DNA from 2 places in the Enterococcus casseliflavus genome. Region 2 is predicted to be linked to the other one. Evidence: predicted binding sites of a transcription regulator. Region 2 holds the regulator's gene; the other holds the start of a gene.
The links. The regulator HrcA, encoded in region 2, represses chaperone genes, less so after heat shock. The targets are predictions, from matches to a motif close to TTAGCACTCNNNNNNNNNGAGTGCTAA.

Region 1: a site for HrcA is predicted at 1,251-1,277, ahead of groES (co-chaperone GroES). Genes of this name have one in related genera too.

The regions. Positions count from the first base shown of each region.
Region 1 is NZ_CP119393.1:2,769,869-2,778,212, forward strand. It holds gene groL (chaperonin GroEL) at 1-897, opposite strand, end outside; gene groES (co-chaperone GroES) at 930-1,214, opposite strand; gene P0G38_RS13240 (CPBP family intramembrane glutamic endopeptidase) at 1,432-2,076, shown strand; gene P0G38_RS13245 (ISL3-like element ISEfa11 family transposase) at 2,238-3,533, shown strand; gene P0G38_RS13250 (6-phospho-beta-glucosidase) at 3,641-5,071, opposite strand; gene P0G38_RS13255 (PTS sugar transporter subunit IIC) at 5,097-6,389, opposite strand; gene P0G38_RS13260 (MurR/RpiR family transcriptional regulator) at 6,545-7,282, opposite strand; gene P0G38_RS13265 (MBL fold metallo-hydrolase) at 7,325-8,131, opposite strand; gene P0G38_RS13270 (two-component system regulatory protein YycI) at 8,187-8,344, opposite strand, start outside.
Region 2 is NZ_CP119393.1:2,017,228-2,025,571, forward strand. It holds gene dnaJ (molecular chaperone DnaJ) at 1-728, opposite strand, end outside; gene dnaK (molecular chaperone DnaK) at 855-2,684, opposite strand; gene grpE (nucleotide exchange factor GrpE) at 2,737-3,324, opposite strand; gene hrcA (heat-inducible transcriptional repressor HrcA) at 3,363-4,406, opposite strand; gene hemW (radical SAM family heme chaperone HemW) at 4,589-5,779, opposite strand; gene P0G38_RS09860 (hypothetical protein) at 6,221-6,868, opposite strand; gene P0G38_RS09865 (aldo/keto reductase) at 6,986-7,852, shown strand; gene iadA (beta-aspartyl-peptidase) at 7,989-8,344, opposite strand, start outside.

The DNA of each region.
Region 1 (8,344 bases), 750 kb from region 2:
GATCACTGTACCACCAGTTAAGATCGCAATGTCTTCTAGCATTGCTTTACGACGGTCACCAAATCCTGGTGCTTTCACTGCGACAACGTTGAATGTTCCACGGATTTTGTTCAATACAAGTGTTGGTAATGCTTCGCCATCAACGTCATCAGCGATGATCAATAATGGTTTTGATTGTTGTAAGATTTGTTCTAACAATGGCAAGATATCTTGGATGTTAGAGATTTTTTTGTCAGTGATCAAGATGTATGGATTTTCTAACGCTGCTTCCATTTTATCGTTGTCAGTTACCATGTATTGTGATAAGTAACCACGATCAAATTGCATTCCTTCCACAACATCTAATTCTGTTTCGATCCCTTTTGATTCTTCAATAGTGATAACACCGTCATTGCCGACTTTTTCCATTGCATCAGCGATGTATTGACCAACTTTTTCACTACCAGAAGAAACAGCACCAACTTGTGCGATTGCTTCTTTTGAATCAACGATTGATGAAATGTTGTGTAGCTCTTCTACAGCCACTTTTGTTGCCATTTCGATCCCACGACGAATACCTAATGGGTTCGCACCAGCGGTGACATTTTTCAATCCTTCACGAACGATTGCTTGTGTCAATAACGTAGCAGTCGTTGTTCCGTCACCAGCGATATCGTTTGTTTTTGAAGCGACTTCAGAAACAAGTTTTGCGCCCATGTTTTCAAAATGATCTTCTAATTCGATTTCTTTAGCGATCGTTACACCGTCATTTGTGATCAATGGTGAACCGTAAGATTTTTCTAAAACCACGTTACGACCTTTAGGGCCTAAGGTTACTTTTACTGTATCTGCTAATTTATCTACCCCACGAAGCATTGCTGCGCGTGCGTCTTCCGCAAATTTGATTTCTTTTGCCATGATTTCATCACCTCAAGTATTTTTTATTTTTCTTATTCTACTACTGCAATGATATCTTTTGCAGCAACGATCAAATATTCTGTTCCTTCATATTTCACTTCTGTGCCAGCGTATTTTTCGAACATTACTTGTTCGCCAACGTTGACAGCAACAGGAGCTTTTTCACCGTTTTCGAGCGTGCGTCCTTCGCCGACTGCAATAACGGTACCCGTTTGTGGTTTTTCTTTTGCTGCTGATGCAAGCACGATTCCGCCTACAGTTTTTTCTTCTTCTTTTGCGACTTCGATAATCACACGATCACCTAATGGTCTTAACACGATAAATCCCTCCAATGAATGTTATAGAATTTAGCATTAGCACTCTCTTGTATCGAGTGCTAACTTACAGTTTCAATATTACTCATTTTCCCAAATTTTTGCAAGCCTTTTGCTAAATTTTTTTTGCATTTCTAATTGATTGATAAATATAGTAGGATTTTTTGTTTCTAGAAGCAACCTAGTCTATAATGAAGCAAAGGAGTGTGAGGAAACAACTATGTCTTTATCAAAATATTCTTTGTCCACGATTCTTACTTACGGCATCGTCTTTTTTCTACCGATCGCCTTCGTCCCTAGCGGACATCAAGTAGCAGCAACAACGATCGGTTACTTAGCTGGTGCAGCGATCATGTTTTTCTTGTATTTCAAACAAACAGAACCGCTATCGTTTGAGCACAAAAAAACCAAAGTCTCAGCGATTCTTATTTACGGGCTAACAGGCATTGTCGCAGCGATTTTGTTGCAAAATCTAGCCATCTTTATCGAATCCTTTTTCGGAGAAGTCAGCGCTTCGCAAAATACCGAAAACATCATTGCCATCGTGGTGCAAAACCCACTCTTTGCTCTCGCAGCAATGGTCGGTGGGCCAATTATGGAAGAATTTGTCTTCCGCAGAGCCTTAGTTGGCATCATTGGGAAATACAGCAATGTATGGGTCGGTGTAGTGGTCAGCGCCGTAGCCTTTGCCTTTGCCCACAATGACAATCATCTCTTAGTCTATATTTTCTTAGGACTGTTCTTTTCTGGGCTTTATGCTTTGACCGGCAGTATTTGGACTTCCATGATCACCCATGTGGGAATGAACACTTTAGTTATTATTATTCAGTTATTGCTTCATTACGGCTATATCCAAATGCCCTAAAGAAAAAACGCTACGCAGAAATTTTGGCTCTATAATTTATGGGACTGATGAATCAGAATTAATTCTTCAGCCCCATTTTCATTTTAGGTATTAAAAAACATATCGTTCTCTAGTATGATTAAATCACCACAAAATAAACAACTGAGAGGACGATATGCTATATGAATGATTCTATCAAAAAAATGCTGAGAATAATAGAGAAAGATTTGATGATTACAGAGGTCTCTTACGAGACCCTTCAGAAGAAAAAGACGTTGGTCGTCGATGCTGTTCTCTCGCCTACTCCTCGTGCTTGTAGAAGTTGTGGTTCTACTGTGGTAGATGGAAACGGGAAAGCAATTATAGTGAAAAATGGGAAGAAGGAAACGATTGTCCGTTTTGAACAATACAATCATATGCCTTTGATTATGCGCCTAAAAAAGCAGCGCTATACCTGTAAAAACTGTCGCACCCATTGGACTGCTCAAAGTTATTTTGTCCAACCCAGACATTCAATCGCAAATCATGTTAGATATAAAATTGCTTCTTTACTGACTGAAAAAGTATCTTTATCTTTTATTGCGAAAAGCTGTCAGGTATCTTTGACCACCGTTATTCGTACATTGAAAGAGTTTAAAAGCTATTTACCAAAGCAATCTAAGAAGATTCTCCCAAGAGTATTGATGGTTGATGAATTTCGTTCGCATGCTTCCATAGAAGATAAAATGAGCTTTATTTGCGCAGATGGCGAAACAGGAAAACTAATAGATGTTTTGCCTACGCGTAAATTACCCCGATTAACAAGTTATTTCTTAGGTTGTACCAATCCGGAAGAAGTAGAATTCTTGGTGACAGACATGAACGCCGCCTACTTCCAGCTCACCAAACGTGTTCTGCCAAATGCGAAAGTAGTGATTGATCGGTTTCATATTGTCAAACACATGAATCAAGCGTTCAATGAGTTGCGTATCCGTGAAATGAATGAACTTCGTAAAGCCGGACAGAAAAGCCATGCAGAAAAACTGAAAAAGAACTGGCGCTTTTTGCTAAAAAATCGTGCAAACATCAACCATTATGAATACAAAACATGGAAAAGTTTCCGAGCACCAAAATACCCATTTCTTACTGAAGCAATGATGATTGATCGATTGCTTGAGTTTTCTCCGCCCCTAAAGGAGGCGTATCCCTTTTTTCATGAATTAGTTGAAGCCTTTCGAGACAAAGACCCTGACTTATTTTTCTCCTTATTGGCAGAACTTCCCGAAACGTTAGATGACAGCTTTCGGGAAAAGCTTCAAAACCTTCTTACCCATGAAGAAGGCATCACCAACGCAATGATCTATCCTTATTCCAATGGAAAAATAGAAGCGAAGAATACCCACATAAAGACAATGAAACGAGTATCCTACGGATTTAAATCATTCGAGAACATGAGAATTAGAATCTTTTTGATCAATCAATTAATCAATGTAAGATAACAAAAAATCTGAGCCAGAATGTGGTTCATTCTGACCCAGATTTGATTTTGCACAACTCATCAGTCCTTATTGACAAAGAGCCGAAATTTTGCGTAACGTTTTTTTCTTTATACCTTCGTGCCATTGGACGCAATCACTTGCTGATACCATGCAAATGAATCTTTCTTCCGACGAGCAAGGGTTCCATTTCCTTCATTGTCTTTGTCCACATAGATCACACCATAGCGTTTCTTCATTTCCCCTGTCCCCGCAGAAACCAAGTCAATGATGCCCCACGGTGTATAACCTAATAAGTCGACGCCATCATAAGCTACTGCTTCTTTCATCATTTCGATATGGGCTTTTAGGTAGTCAATACGGTAGTCATCGTGGATCTGTCCATCCTCTTCCACCGTATCCACCGCACCAAAGCCATTTTCTACAATGAAAAGCGGCAATTCGTAGCGTTCGTTAAACCAGTTCATGGCATAGCGCAAGCCTACGGGATCAATCTGCCAGCCCCATTCAGAAGCATCGACATAGGGATTGTCCACCAGATCTTGGCTCTCATCATAGTCATAGGTTGGATCATTCTCCTTGCCTTTGATCGCAAAAGACATATAGTAGCTAAAACCAATGTAGTCAACACAACCTTTTGCCAAAGCTGCTTCATCTTCAGGGGTGATATCTAAATCAAATTGTTTTCTTTCAAAATAGCTGCGCATATAGCTCGGATAGTGCCCACGGGCATGAACATCTGAAAACCAATAGCGCCGTTGCATGGCCACCGCGGCTGTCATCATGTCTTTGGGATCGCAAGAATACGGATAGATTGGGCACATCGCGATCATCGATCCGATTTGAAACGTAGGATTGATCGCATGTCCTAGCGCCACCGCTTTTGCACTGGCAACGAGCTCGTAATGAGCTGCTTGGTACATGACTTTTTCTCGGTCTTCTCCTTCCGTAAAGAACAGACCAGAATTGGTAAATGGCGCAAAATCTTCTTTATAGTTTGCTTGATTATTGATTTCATTGAAGGTCATCCAATACTTCACTTTCTTTTGATAGCGCGTAAAACAAACTTCTGCAAAGCGGACAAACAAATCGATCAACTTACGGTTACGCCAACCTCCGTATTCGGTCACTAAATGATAAGGCATTTCAAAGTGAGACAGGGTAATGACTGGCTCAATGCCATAGCGTAAACACTCATCGAATAATTGATCATAAAAGGCCAGGCCTTCCTCATTCGGCTCGCGCTCATCCCCCTTTGGAAAAATACGGGTCCAGGCAATCGATGTTCGGAAGCACTTCAACCCTAATTCGGCAAAAAGCTTGATGTCTTCAGGATACCGATGATAAAAATCGATCGCTTCATGATTGGGATAGCTTTCGCCCGGTTGGATCCCTTCCGTGATTCGGCGAGGAATTCCGTTGCCTCCGACAGTCATGACATCAGCGACACTCACGCCTTTTCCACCCGCACGATAGCCGCCTTCCAATTGGTGAGCAGCGACTGCGCCACCCCATAAAAAATCGCTTCTTAGTTTATTCATTTCTATTCAACCTGCTTCCTTGGTATTAAACGATCTCTGTTTCTTGTTTATAGTTCAAACTATCGACCTTACGAATGAAAGGATAGTAAATAAAGAAGCCGATTGCTAAAACAACAAATTGTAAGATAGCGGTCCGAATGCCACCTACTAGAAAACCTGAAATGATCGGCGGAGTCGTCCAGGGAACTTGCACAGCAGTAAATAGCGGTACGATACCGGTATAAAGTGCAAAATACGTGATCACGCCTGAAACCATCGGTGTCAAAATAAATGGTAATACCATGATTGGGTTCATGACGATCGGTGTCGCAAAAATAATTGGTTCATTGATATTAAAGAATGCCGGAATCAAGGAGAGACGTCCTAATTGTTTGAACTGCGCTGAACGGGCAAAAGCCACCATGTATAGCACGATGCCAATTGTCATTCCTGCACCAGTTACCGTCATAAATTGATCTAAAAACTGTTGGGTCACGATGTGTCCGCCATTTTCCAATGTCAATGCTTTACCAGATTCAAGAATAGCCGTATTTGCTAATGAATTGGCTTGTAAAATCGGCCCCATGATGCCGCCCACGATCGTCGAACCATGAACCCCGAAGAACCACAAGAATGGTACTAAGAAGCCTAGCATCATTGCACCGCCAAGAGAATCCGTCACACCTTGCATTGGACTTTGAATCACGGTGTAGATCCATTCGACCACGGTTGTCTGAAAGACTTTATCAAAGAAAACATAAATGCCTAATGCGATGGTCGTCAAAACAGCTGCCGGAATCAACGCTGTAAATGAGTTTGCAACATTGGTGGGTACTTGTTCTGGCAGTTTGATCCGGATGTCGCGTTTTAAGAACCAAGTATAGCCCCAACCCACAAAAAGCCCTACTAAGATGGCACTGATCATGCCTTGTCCACCAGTCCATGTTTTATCAATGACATTTGCGATGGTCACATTTGCTTCAGCATCCGTTACACTTGACTCCATAGTTAATAAGAAAATAACTAAACCAATCATTCCTGCAGGGAGTCCTTCGTAACCTTCTGCTTTTACATACGAATAGGCGATGCCCATTACGGCGAAAAAGGCCATAATTGCAAAAGAGGCGCCATAGGCTTGGTTGAAGTATTCACCTAAGCCGCTATTCGTTACCCAATCCGCAATCGACTGGACGGGAAAGTTTGCTAACAGTAAGAAAATCGATCCTACGATTGAAAAGGGCATCGTATAAAGCATACCGTTTCTTAATGCAGTGATTGCTTTCGTATTAACAAATTTTAATATTGGGGGTAATAATTTCTCATTGATCCATTCGTTCATCTCACATCACTCCTAAAATAAAATTCCATCCACCGGCCAGTGAATTCGCTTACAAATAAATCTTAATGGATAATATTCCCCTTGCCTATAGCTTTTCTAAGTTATGAAACATGTTCCAACAAAAAAAACAGCCGAAGCTGTTTTTTTACGATCGCTTAGATTTGCTTGTAGACTTGATGGGCTAAAAGTTCGATCAGTGTAATCACCGGGACTTGCGTTGTCAGGTTCAAATCGACTTCTTTTCCGCCACTTACGACGGGCATATAATACGATATATTGTAGTCCGCCATTTGGGCGATCGTCGATTTTTCATCATTGGTGATGCTGAGTACTTTTGCTCCATAGCGTTTGAAGTCTTCCGTTTGCTTGATCATTTGAATGGTTTCACCCGACACCGATAAAATGATCGCTAACGTATTTTCCATTCCACGAGACGGTACTGGCAAAAAGGGATCAACGATGCTATAAGCATTAATGCCTAAGTTGGCAAAATAGCGACTGCCATAGGTGCCCAGAATGCCGCTTGTGCCGATACCGGAAAACGCCACATGGCGTGCGGAAAGAATCAATTCTACTGCCGGTTGGATAAACTTACGGTAATCTTCATTATTGACTTTTTTTAAGAATGTATTGACTTGAATCGTTGCATCATAGAAAAGATCAAACGCTCGTGCGTCTTGTTCCTTTTTTTGACAGATTGCATACTTTAACTCTGAATATCCACGATAGCCCAATTTCGTGATACATCGTAAAATCGTCGACGTTGAGACGTGGCATGCAGCTGACAATTCGCGAATCGTCAGCTGATCGATCTCTTCAAAATGCTGGACAATGTATTTATAAACTGCCATTTCAAGCTCGTTCAAAGTCTTGATTTTTTCTTCATCAAACATCCCACTGCCTCCACCCAACAAATTCATCGCTCTGATGATCGATTAGATCGCAAATAATTCCGTCGCTTTGTCAGGATCGGTATCAAAGACTTCAAACGTTTCTCCAACACCTAGATCATGTTCTTTCATGGTGTTGACCATCGTTAAGTGCGCCAACTCTTTCAGGTTGTTTTCTTTACTTAAATGACCAAGATAGACCCGTTTGGTGTTGTCGGTCAAGATATCCGTCATGACAAGTGCGCCATCTTCATTCGATAAGTGACCGCGATCTCCAAGAATCCGCTGCTTGAGACTCCATGGATAAGGACCCATTCGCAACATTTCTAGGTCATGGTTGCTTTCTACAAGGTATGCATCGGCGCCTTTGATGATGCCTCGCACATGATCGCTGCAATAACCGGTATCCGTCAACATCACGAATGATTTGCCGTCTTTATGGAAACGATAAAATTGCGGCGCTGCAGCATCGTGAGAGACGCCAAAGCTTTCAATGTCCAAGTCACCCAAGGTCAGCACTTTTCCCATTTCAAAGATATGTTTTTGCTCGACAGCGACGTTACCGATCATTGGATCCATCGCTTGCCATGTTTTTGTATTCGCATAGACATCAAGTTTGTATTTTCGTGCCAGTACTCCAACACCGTGGATGTGGTCCCGATGTTCGTGGGTCACAAGAATGGCGTCCAAGTCTTCTGGTTTGCGCCCTACTTCATCCAATAATGAAGTGATCTTCTTGCCGCTCAAACCGGCATCCACTAAGATCCGCTTTTTATTGCTTTCGATATAGAGCGAATTCCCTGAGCTTCCGCTGGCTAGAATACTTACTTGAAAGGCATTTTCCTTCATCATGGTTTACGTGACTTCCTCTCTGGTTGTTTCAACGAGTTCCATTATACCCGCTTTTTTATGGATTTTCTACCTTTTGAACGGCATTATTCGTGATGATCCGATTGCTGAAGGCATTGACCGTTTCGATTTGGATGGTGTCATCGCCATCTAATTGGAAAGCAATAAACCATGCAGGAATATACACGTTTTTTTCCCTAACCTTCAAAATCATCG
Region 2 (8,344 bases):
CGCATTTGTTGTCCATCTTCGACACCTGCAGGCACGTTGACTTTTACATTATGTTTTTTCTTTTCATGGCCAGTACCATGACAGGTTGTACATGGTTCTTTGATTTCTTTCCCAGTTCCATGACAAACATCACAGGTTTGACGGCTCATTACACGACCAAGCGGTGTTTGACGTTCAACATTGATAGTACCTGCACCATGACATTTATGACAGGCTTCTGGTGAAGTACCTGGTTTTGCCCCGTTCCCGCCGCAGGTATGACAGGTTTCTTCACGATTGTATTGAACAGTTTTTTCCACTCCGAAAATCGCTTCTTCAAAGGAAAGATCAACCGCATATTGCAAGTCTGCTCCTTGTCGAGGTGCATTAGGATTGGCTGCTCTGCCGCCTCCACCACCAAAAAACGATTCGAAAATGTCTTCAAATCCACCAAAACCGCCACCGGAGAAACCGCCACTGTTAAAGCCGCCGAATCCACCGCCATAACCGCCTCCGTAGTTCGGATCGGTACCAGCATGACCATACTGGTCATAAGCAGCTCTTTTTTGGGAATCACTTAATATTTCATAGGCCTCAGAAATCTCTTTAAACTTTGCTTCTGCATCAGGTTCTTTATTGATGTCTGGATGATATTGTTTTGAAAGCTTACGATAAGCTTTTTTGATTTCGTCATCCGAAGCCCCTTTTTGTAGACCTAAGACCTCATAATAATCTCTTTTGTCTGCCATTGGCTTCCCTCCACTCTATTCTTGCGTCTCTCGTATTTTAGCATATAATTCGCTCTAGAAAAATACGTTTCGCAAATTCATAAGAAAAAGCCAAAGCGGTGACTTTGGCTTTTTCACAAACAGCGATTATTTATCGTCACCGTCTACTTCTTCAAAGTCGGCGTCAACCACATCGTCTGCGCCGCCTTGTGCAGCTTCTGGATTTTCTTGTGCTTGTTGTTGTGCTGCTTGTTCGTATAATTTAACGGTTAAGTTTTGTACGATTTCATTCAAAGCATCACGTTTCGTTTTCATTTCTTCTAAGTTGTTTGCTTCAACCGCAGCTTTCAACTCATCACGAGCTTCTTCCGCTTTTTTGACTTCGTCTGCATCCACTTTGCCTTCAAGCTCTTTCAATGTTTTATCAACAGTGAACAACAAAGCATCGACGTCATTGCGTAGATCAACTTCTTCTTTGCGTTGTTTGTCGGCTTCAGCGTTTGCTTCAGCATCTTTTACCATGCGTTCGATTTCTTCATCTGATAAACCTGAAGATGATTTGATCGTGATTTTTTGTTCTTTTTGTGTACCTAAATCTTTTGCAGAAACATTGACGATCCCATTTTTATCAATATCAAATGTTACTTCGATTTGAGGGATGCCACGAGGTGCTGGTGGAATATCCGTCAATTGGAATCTACCTAATGTTTTGTTGTCAGCTGCCATTGGGCGTTCTCCTTGCAAGACATGGATATCAACGGCTGGTTGATTGTCTGCTGCAGTTGAGAAGACTTGTGATTTACTTGTAGGGATCGTTGTGTTACGATCGATCAGTTTTGTGAAGACGGCACCCATTGTTTCGATACCTAATGATAATGGTGTAACGTCTAGTAAGACGACATCTTTCACATCACCTGTGATCACGCCACCTTGGATCGCAGCACCCATCGCTACCACTTCATCTGGGTTTACTGATTTGTTTGGTTCTTTATTGGTTTCTTTACGAACAGCATCAACTACTGCTGGAATACGTGTTGAACCACCAACTAAGATGACTTCATCGATTTCTGATTGTGATAAGCCAGCATCTTTCAAAGCTTGACGTACTGGAATTTTTGTCCGTTCGACTAGGTCTGCGGTCAATTCATCGAATTTCGCACGAGTCAAGGTCATTTCCAAGTGCAATGGACCAGCATCACCAGCTGTGATAAATGGCAAGCTGATTTGAGTACTTGTTACACCTGACAAGTCTTTTTTCGCTTTTTCAGCAGCATCTTTCAAACGTTGCAAGGCCATTTTATCTTTTCCAAGATCAATGCCGTTTTCTTTTTTGAATTCTGCTACCATGTGATCGATGATTTTGTTATCAAAGTCATCCCCACCTAGGTTGTTGTCCCCAGCAGTTGATAATACGTCAAAGACGCCATCCCCTAATTCAAGGATCGATACGTCGAAAGTACCGCCACCTAAGTCAAAGACTAGGATTTTTTCATCTTTATCTGTTTTATCTAATCCATAAGCTAAAGCTGCAGCAGTTGGTTCGTTGACGATCCGTTCTACTTCAAGACCGGCAATTTTACCAGCATCTTTGGTTGCTTGACGTTGCGCATCGTTGAAGTATGCAGGAACAGTAATGACTGCTTTTTCAACTTTTTCACCTAAATAGTCTTCGGCAAATCCTTTGATGTATTGAAGAACCATTGCGGAAACTTCTTGTGGTGTGTAAGATTTGCCTTCAACTTCTACTTTGTATCCAGCTTCACCCATATGGCGTTTAATAGAAGAAATCGTATTCGGGTTTGTTACTGCTTGGCGTTTTGCAACTTCCCCTACTTGGATCTCACCGTTTTTGAATGAGACAACAGAAGGTGTGGTACGGTTCCCTTCTGGATTCGTAATGATTTTTGCTTCGCCACCTTCAAGGACAGCAACAGCTGAGTTTGTTGTTCCTAAGTCGATACCGATAATTTTACTCATAAGTAATACACTCCCTTTTTTAATTTAAACATCTACTTATAGATAGAAAGAACTATTGTGCAACGATGACCATGCTTGCACGCAAGACACGATCATGCAATTTATACCCTTTTTGCAAGACAGTAACGATTGTGTCTGCCGGTGTTTCATCAGAGGCAGGTACAGTCTGCACCGCTTGATGCAAGTTCGGATCGAACATTGCACCTTCAGCAGGAATCTCTTCGATTCCCTCTTCTTTTAAGGCTTGACGCAGACTTTCAAGAACCATTTCAACGCCTTTTTTCAAATTCGCAGCTTGGTCTTGATCGACATCTGCTGCCATCGCTCGTTCCAAATTGTCGATTGCTGGCAACAGTTTTTTGCCAAGATCTTGCGAGCGGTATTTTTGTAAAAGTTCCCGCTCGTTGCGGTTACGTGAAGTGATATTTGCGATCTCTGCACGAGCACGCAGGAATTGATCTTCCAATTCGTTATTCTTTTCTTGCAAAAGTTCCAATTCGCTTTTTTCCACTGCTTCTTCCTCTGGTTGAGGAGTCTGTGCTTCAGTTTCAGTTGATTCATTTGAAGATTCAGTTGTTTCTGCGGTTTCTTCAGCAGTTTTATCTAATTCTTCATCTAAACGCTCTTCTTTTTCCGTCACGTTTCAACCATCCCTTCTACGATTTGTTTCATTGCCGCTTATTCATTGGCAGCGTCTAATGCGCGATAATAATCGGCCAATTTTTTTGCTAACTCGCCTCGAAAAACTTCCATCAATCCAAACATCCGTGAATACGGCATACTTGATGGACCTAATAAAGCGATCGTTCCTTGTCCATGACCTTCGATTTCATAGCTGGCTTGGATCAAACTCATATTTTGTAACAAGTCGTTGCCAAGCTCAGAGCCGATTCTGATTTGAATCGCAGAATCTCTTGGCGCCAGCAGCTGTGTCAGCTGATCTGCGTTTTTCATAAATGAATACATCGATTTGAACTGACTAACATCTTGCGTCGGTTCAAAATCCAGAAGATTCATTCGCCCGCCGACGAAGATTTTTTCTTCAAAAATATGGCTCAGCATCGTATCAAAGAGATCAACGATTCCGTCAGTCGTTTGAAAATACTTATGCAGAATCATAGGAATCTCGGTTCTTAATCGATGGTAGACCGTCATTAGAGGTTCACCGATCAATTTGTCGTTGATGATCCTTACCATTTTTTCCAAATCTTCGCTGCTCATCGATTCAGGAAGAGCAAAGACTTGATTTTCGACATTTCCTTTATCCGTCACGATGATCGCGATGATCTGTCGTGCATTCAAAGGGACGATTCGAAAGCCCGTCAATTTCCTTTCCTTCATATCTGGTCCGAGAGACAACGCTGTATAGCTAGTCAAGTTGGACAAGATCGTGGCAGACTGCTGGATGATTTCATTGATTTCATGAAAATCTTTTCCAAAAGAATGACGAATGGTTTGAATTTCGTTTTGGTCAACTTCAGATGGCTTCAATAAGTGATCAACGTAATAGCGATACCCTTTTATTGATGGCACACGCCCTGAAGATGAATGTGTTTTTAGCAGAAGTCCAGCTTCTTCCAGCGCCTTCATCTCATTACGAATGGTGGCAGAGCTAGCTTCAACCCCATCTTCCATCAATCGTTTCGAGCCCGTGGGCTGACCAGTATTCGTATAGTTTTGGATGATGAGGTGTAAAATCATTTGTTGTCTAGGTGTCAACATTTTATCCACTCCTCCGTTAGCACTCATTCCTATTAAGTGCTAACACGATTATAAATATACCATATTTGCTAGGAATGTCAAGTATTTGCATCACTTTTTTAGCACTCTTTCTAAGAGAGTGCTAAAAAAGAAATCAAAAAAAGAAGCAGCGCGAAATGGCTACTTCTCTTCCTTGTTCTTTCTTATTTTTCTCCATCCAAGAGAAATGCTTCAAACACTTCGTTGCCAATGAACATCCCAGCTTTCGTTAAAAAGACACGATCACCTTGACTAGCCAACCAGCCTTTTTGAATCAACTGTTCGCTAGTTGAACCATAGATTTCCTGAAAAGACTTCCCGAATTTTTCTGCAAAGCGTATTTTTGAAATGCCAGCCTTTTTACGAAGGCCTAAAAACAGTTCCTCTTCCATTTGATTACTGGTTGTCAATTCTTCGGTTTCATGGATTGGCAATTGATTTTCCTGTAATGGTTTCAAATAATGCTGGATTGGACCTTTATTCTTGTAGCGGGTCTGTCCAAGATACCCGCTGGCGCCTGCCCCAAATCCAAAATAATGTTCATTGTTCCAATACACTAGATTATGCAAGGACTCATACCCTGGTCGTGCAAAATTACTGATTTCATATTGATTCAAGCCAGCTTTTGTCATCGCGGCGATCGCCTCATCAAACATCTGCGTTTCAGCTTCTTGAGAAGGCAGCGCCATTCTCCCTTGGCGAACCCAGTTCATAAACATGGTTTTGTTTTCTAAAATCAAGGAATACATCGCATAGTGAGGCAACCCGAGATTAATCGCTCGCGTCAGTGTATCACGGAAGCTTTCTATGCTTTGTCCCGGAAGTGCATAAATCAAATCGATCGTCACATTCTGAAAATCATGTTTTTCCAGCAGCTGAATGGTTGAATAAACATCTTCAGCGGTATGCTTGCGGCCAATTTTTTTAAGCAAGCGATTATCAAAGGTTTGGACCCCCATCGACAAGCGAGTGACTTGATGGTTTTTCAAAACCAGCATTTTTTCTTCACTCAAATCACCAGGATTTGCTTCCACGGTAAACTCTTTGGTTGTGTGGGTCGGCAGCAATTCATGCACACCTGAAAGCAATCGATCCAGCTGGTTCGCCGAAAGCGACGTTGGCGTCCCGCCGCCGATATAAATTGTTTCCGCCTCATTGATAGGCTGACGCAAGAGGGTCAGCTCAATTTCTTTTAGTAACGCTTCGATGTACTCATCCACTGGCTGCCCTTCTAAAAACACTTTGTTGAAGTCACAGTAATAGCAGATATGTTCACAGAATGGTATATGTATATACGCAGAAATATTTTGCGCGCTTTTTGTAGATGGATCGTTTATTGTTTGACCTTCAGGCATTCCTAAGTGATTCTCCTCTACCTTCTTTTTACTCCCATCGCTGAGAGCATCGGCACTCATTGTAGCATAGTTCTTAGAATTCTCCTATCACTTGGACTATTTTGGGCAAGAAAAAACACCACTTCCAAGAAGTGATGTCTTCAAATAGTCATAGCAAAAATTAAGAGCACTACTCTTATTAAGTACGGTAAAATACCGCTTTTGTTCTTATCCCACCCAGAAAAAAATCTGTTTGTTACAAGAACTAACACTTCCCCCAAACTGTTAGCGCCACAATAGATAAGCTGTTGCTGACGGCTTACTTAACAAGAGCAGGACTCTTATTCTTGAAAGACAATTGCTTGTCTTATCTGACTTAAGTATACCTTTTTTAAAAAATTAAGTCCTATCATCTTTTTCACCAGTCTATGAAAACGATGAGAATCATCCCCTTGGCGACCGTTATAGAATGTGTAGCAAAATATCGATCAGATAGCGGATCAACCGATACGCAATAAATAAGAAGAAAATATTTCCCAGCAAGAATTGAAAAACATTGCCGATCGATCCTTTAAAGGAGCGAAAGCTGAAATAACGCGACCAACGATTGAACCCGTTTTGGCGATTTCGTTTCAAACGATACGCTTCATCATACTTCATTTCCAAGAGGTCATAGTAAAAAATCATCAAGGGTTGTTGCACAAAGAAAACTTTTTTATAGCCTGCCATCAACGTGTACTGCTTATTATTGGAAGGGAAGTTGCGATTGCCGTTTTTCTTCACGCGCATCGTTGTTCCATCGTTCATTGGGAACGCATAATGATCCTCGAATTCTGTCAGTTGATGAATTTGCGGCACCTGATTTTCTTCTTCAAAAGCACGTACGACCTCACTCGCCTTCTGATAAAGTGAAACTAGCCACGCCATCATCCCTAGCAAAATACCTAACAAGATGATATTTAAAAGCAAACTTTCTTGTAACAAAAATAAATAACCTAAGATAATCAAAATCGCCACACCAAGGGCAATCATTCTTCTACGGAAATAACTGCGATACATCAACTCAAAAGAGCGCCGATAATAGGCAAAATCTTCTTTTACAAAATCCATTTTTTCCACATCTTTCTGCGTTTAGGTTGCTGATAATGTATCAAAGATCCTTTTGAAAGTCAATTTACCGAAAAAGTTTCAGCGTCTGATTTGTTTCAAACAAGAAAACGTTTTATAATGGAAGATGTAACAAAAAAAAGCGATGAAAGTAGGTTGAGATACGTGATATTACAAGAAACATTTACCTTGCAGAACAAACTGACAATTCCTAAGATTGGCCTTGGAACCTGGCAATCTTCTCCAGAAGATGCTTACAACGCCACAAAATTTGCCATTCAAAACGGTTATCGACATGTCGATACAGCGGCAGCTTACAAAAACGAAGAAGCGGTTGGGAAAGCTGTGCGCGATTCAGGCGTTGCCCGCGAAGAAATTTTTGTTACCACGAAAGTACCTGCTGAGTTGAAGACCTATCAAGAAGCGGTTGATAGCATTGATGCTTCTCTAAAAAAACTTGACTTAGGGTATATCGATTTGATTTTGATCCACGCTCCTCGTCCTTGGAAAATCATGGGAAACAATCCAGAAAACAAAGATTTTTATCTTGAAAACATCGATGTTTGGAAAGCACTAGAAGAAGCCTACTTAAGTGGGAAAGTAAAATCAATTGGTGTTTCCAACTTCGATCAAAAAGATTTACAGAATATTTTTGATCATTGCGATGTGAAACCGATGGTCAACCAGTTTGTTTACCATATTGGACGTACAAATGAAGAGTTATTGGCATTTTGTAAAGACCACGAAATTTTAGTGGAAGGCTATTCTCCAATCGCCACCGGTCGTTTACTCGATAACGATGCAGTGAAGACGATTGCGGAAGCTTATGGAAAATCTATTCCACAACTTTCAATTCGTTACTTGCTACAAAAAGACATTCTGCCATTGCCAAAATCCGTTCATGAAGAATACATTTCTGACAATGCCAAAGTTGACTTTGAAATTTCTGAAGAAGATATGAAGAAATTGGATGCGTTGCAAGCTTAAGAATGCTTGCGTTTAATTGAAAAAAGCAGTCCGATCAAGTCCAGTAAATGCTGGTCATGGATCGGGCTGCTTATTTTGTTCTAAAACTCTGTTTAGAAAAACAACCGTTTCTTAGTTTGTCAAAGCTGGAATCTTCTTATGTTAGTTGCTCAAAGGTACCCCACACTTTTACTTCTTGTTTTTCTACCATCGTTCTGCCTTTCGCTAGAACCGTTTCTACTATTAATGTTTCTTTGTTCAGCAAACAAATATCAGCATCCATCCCTGCTGCAAGACGTCCCTTTTGATCAAGCTTCAATACTTTCGCTGGATTAGAAGTGATTGCTCGAATGGCGATCTCCAATGGAATCTGCTCTTTTTGGACTGCTTCTTTAATGCCTACCATCAAGGCTCGCGAACTACCGACACCCAGACCTATGAATTGATTGTTTTCATCAAAGTACGGGAGGCTACCTTGCCCATCAGAGGTCATGGTAAATTGATCCAGCCCGA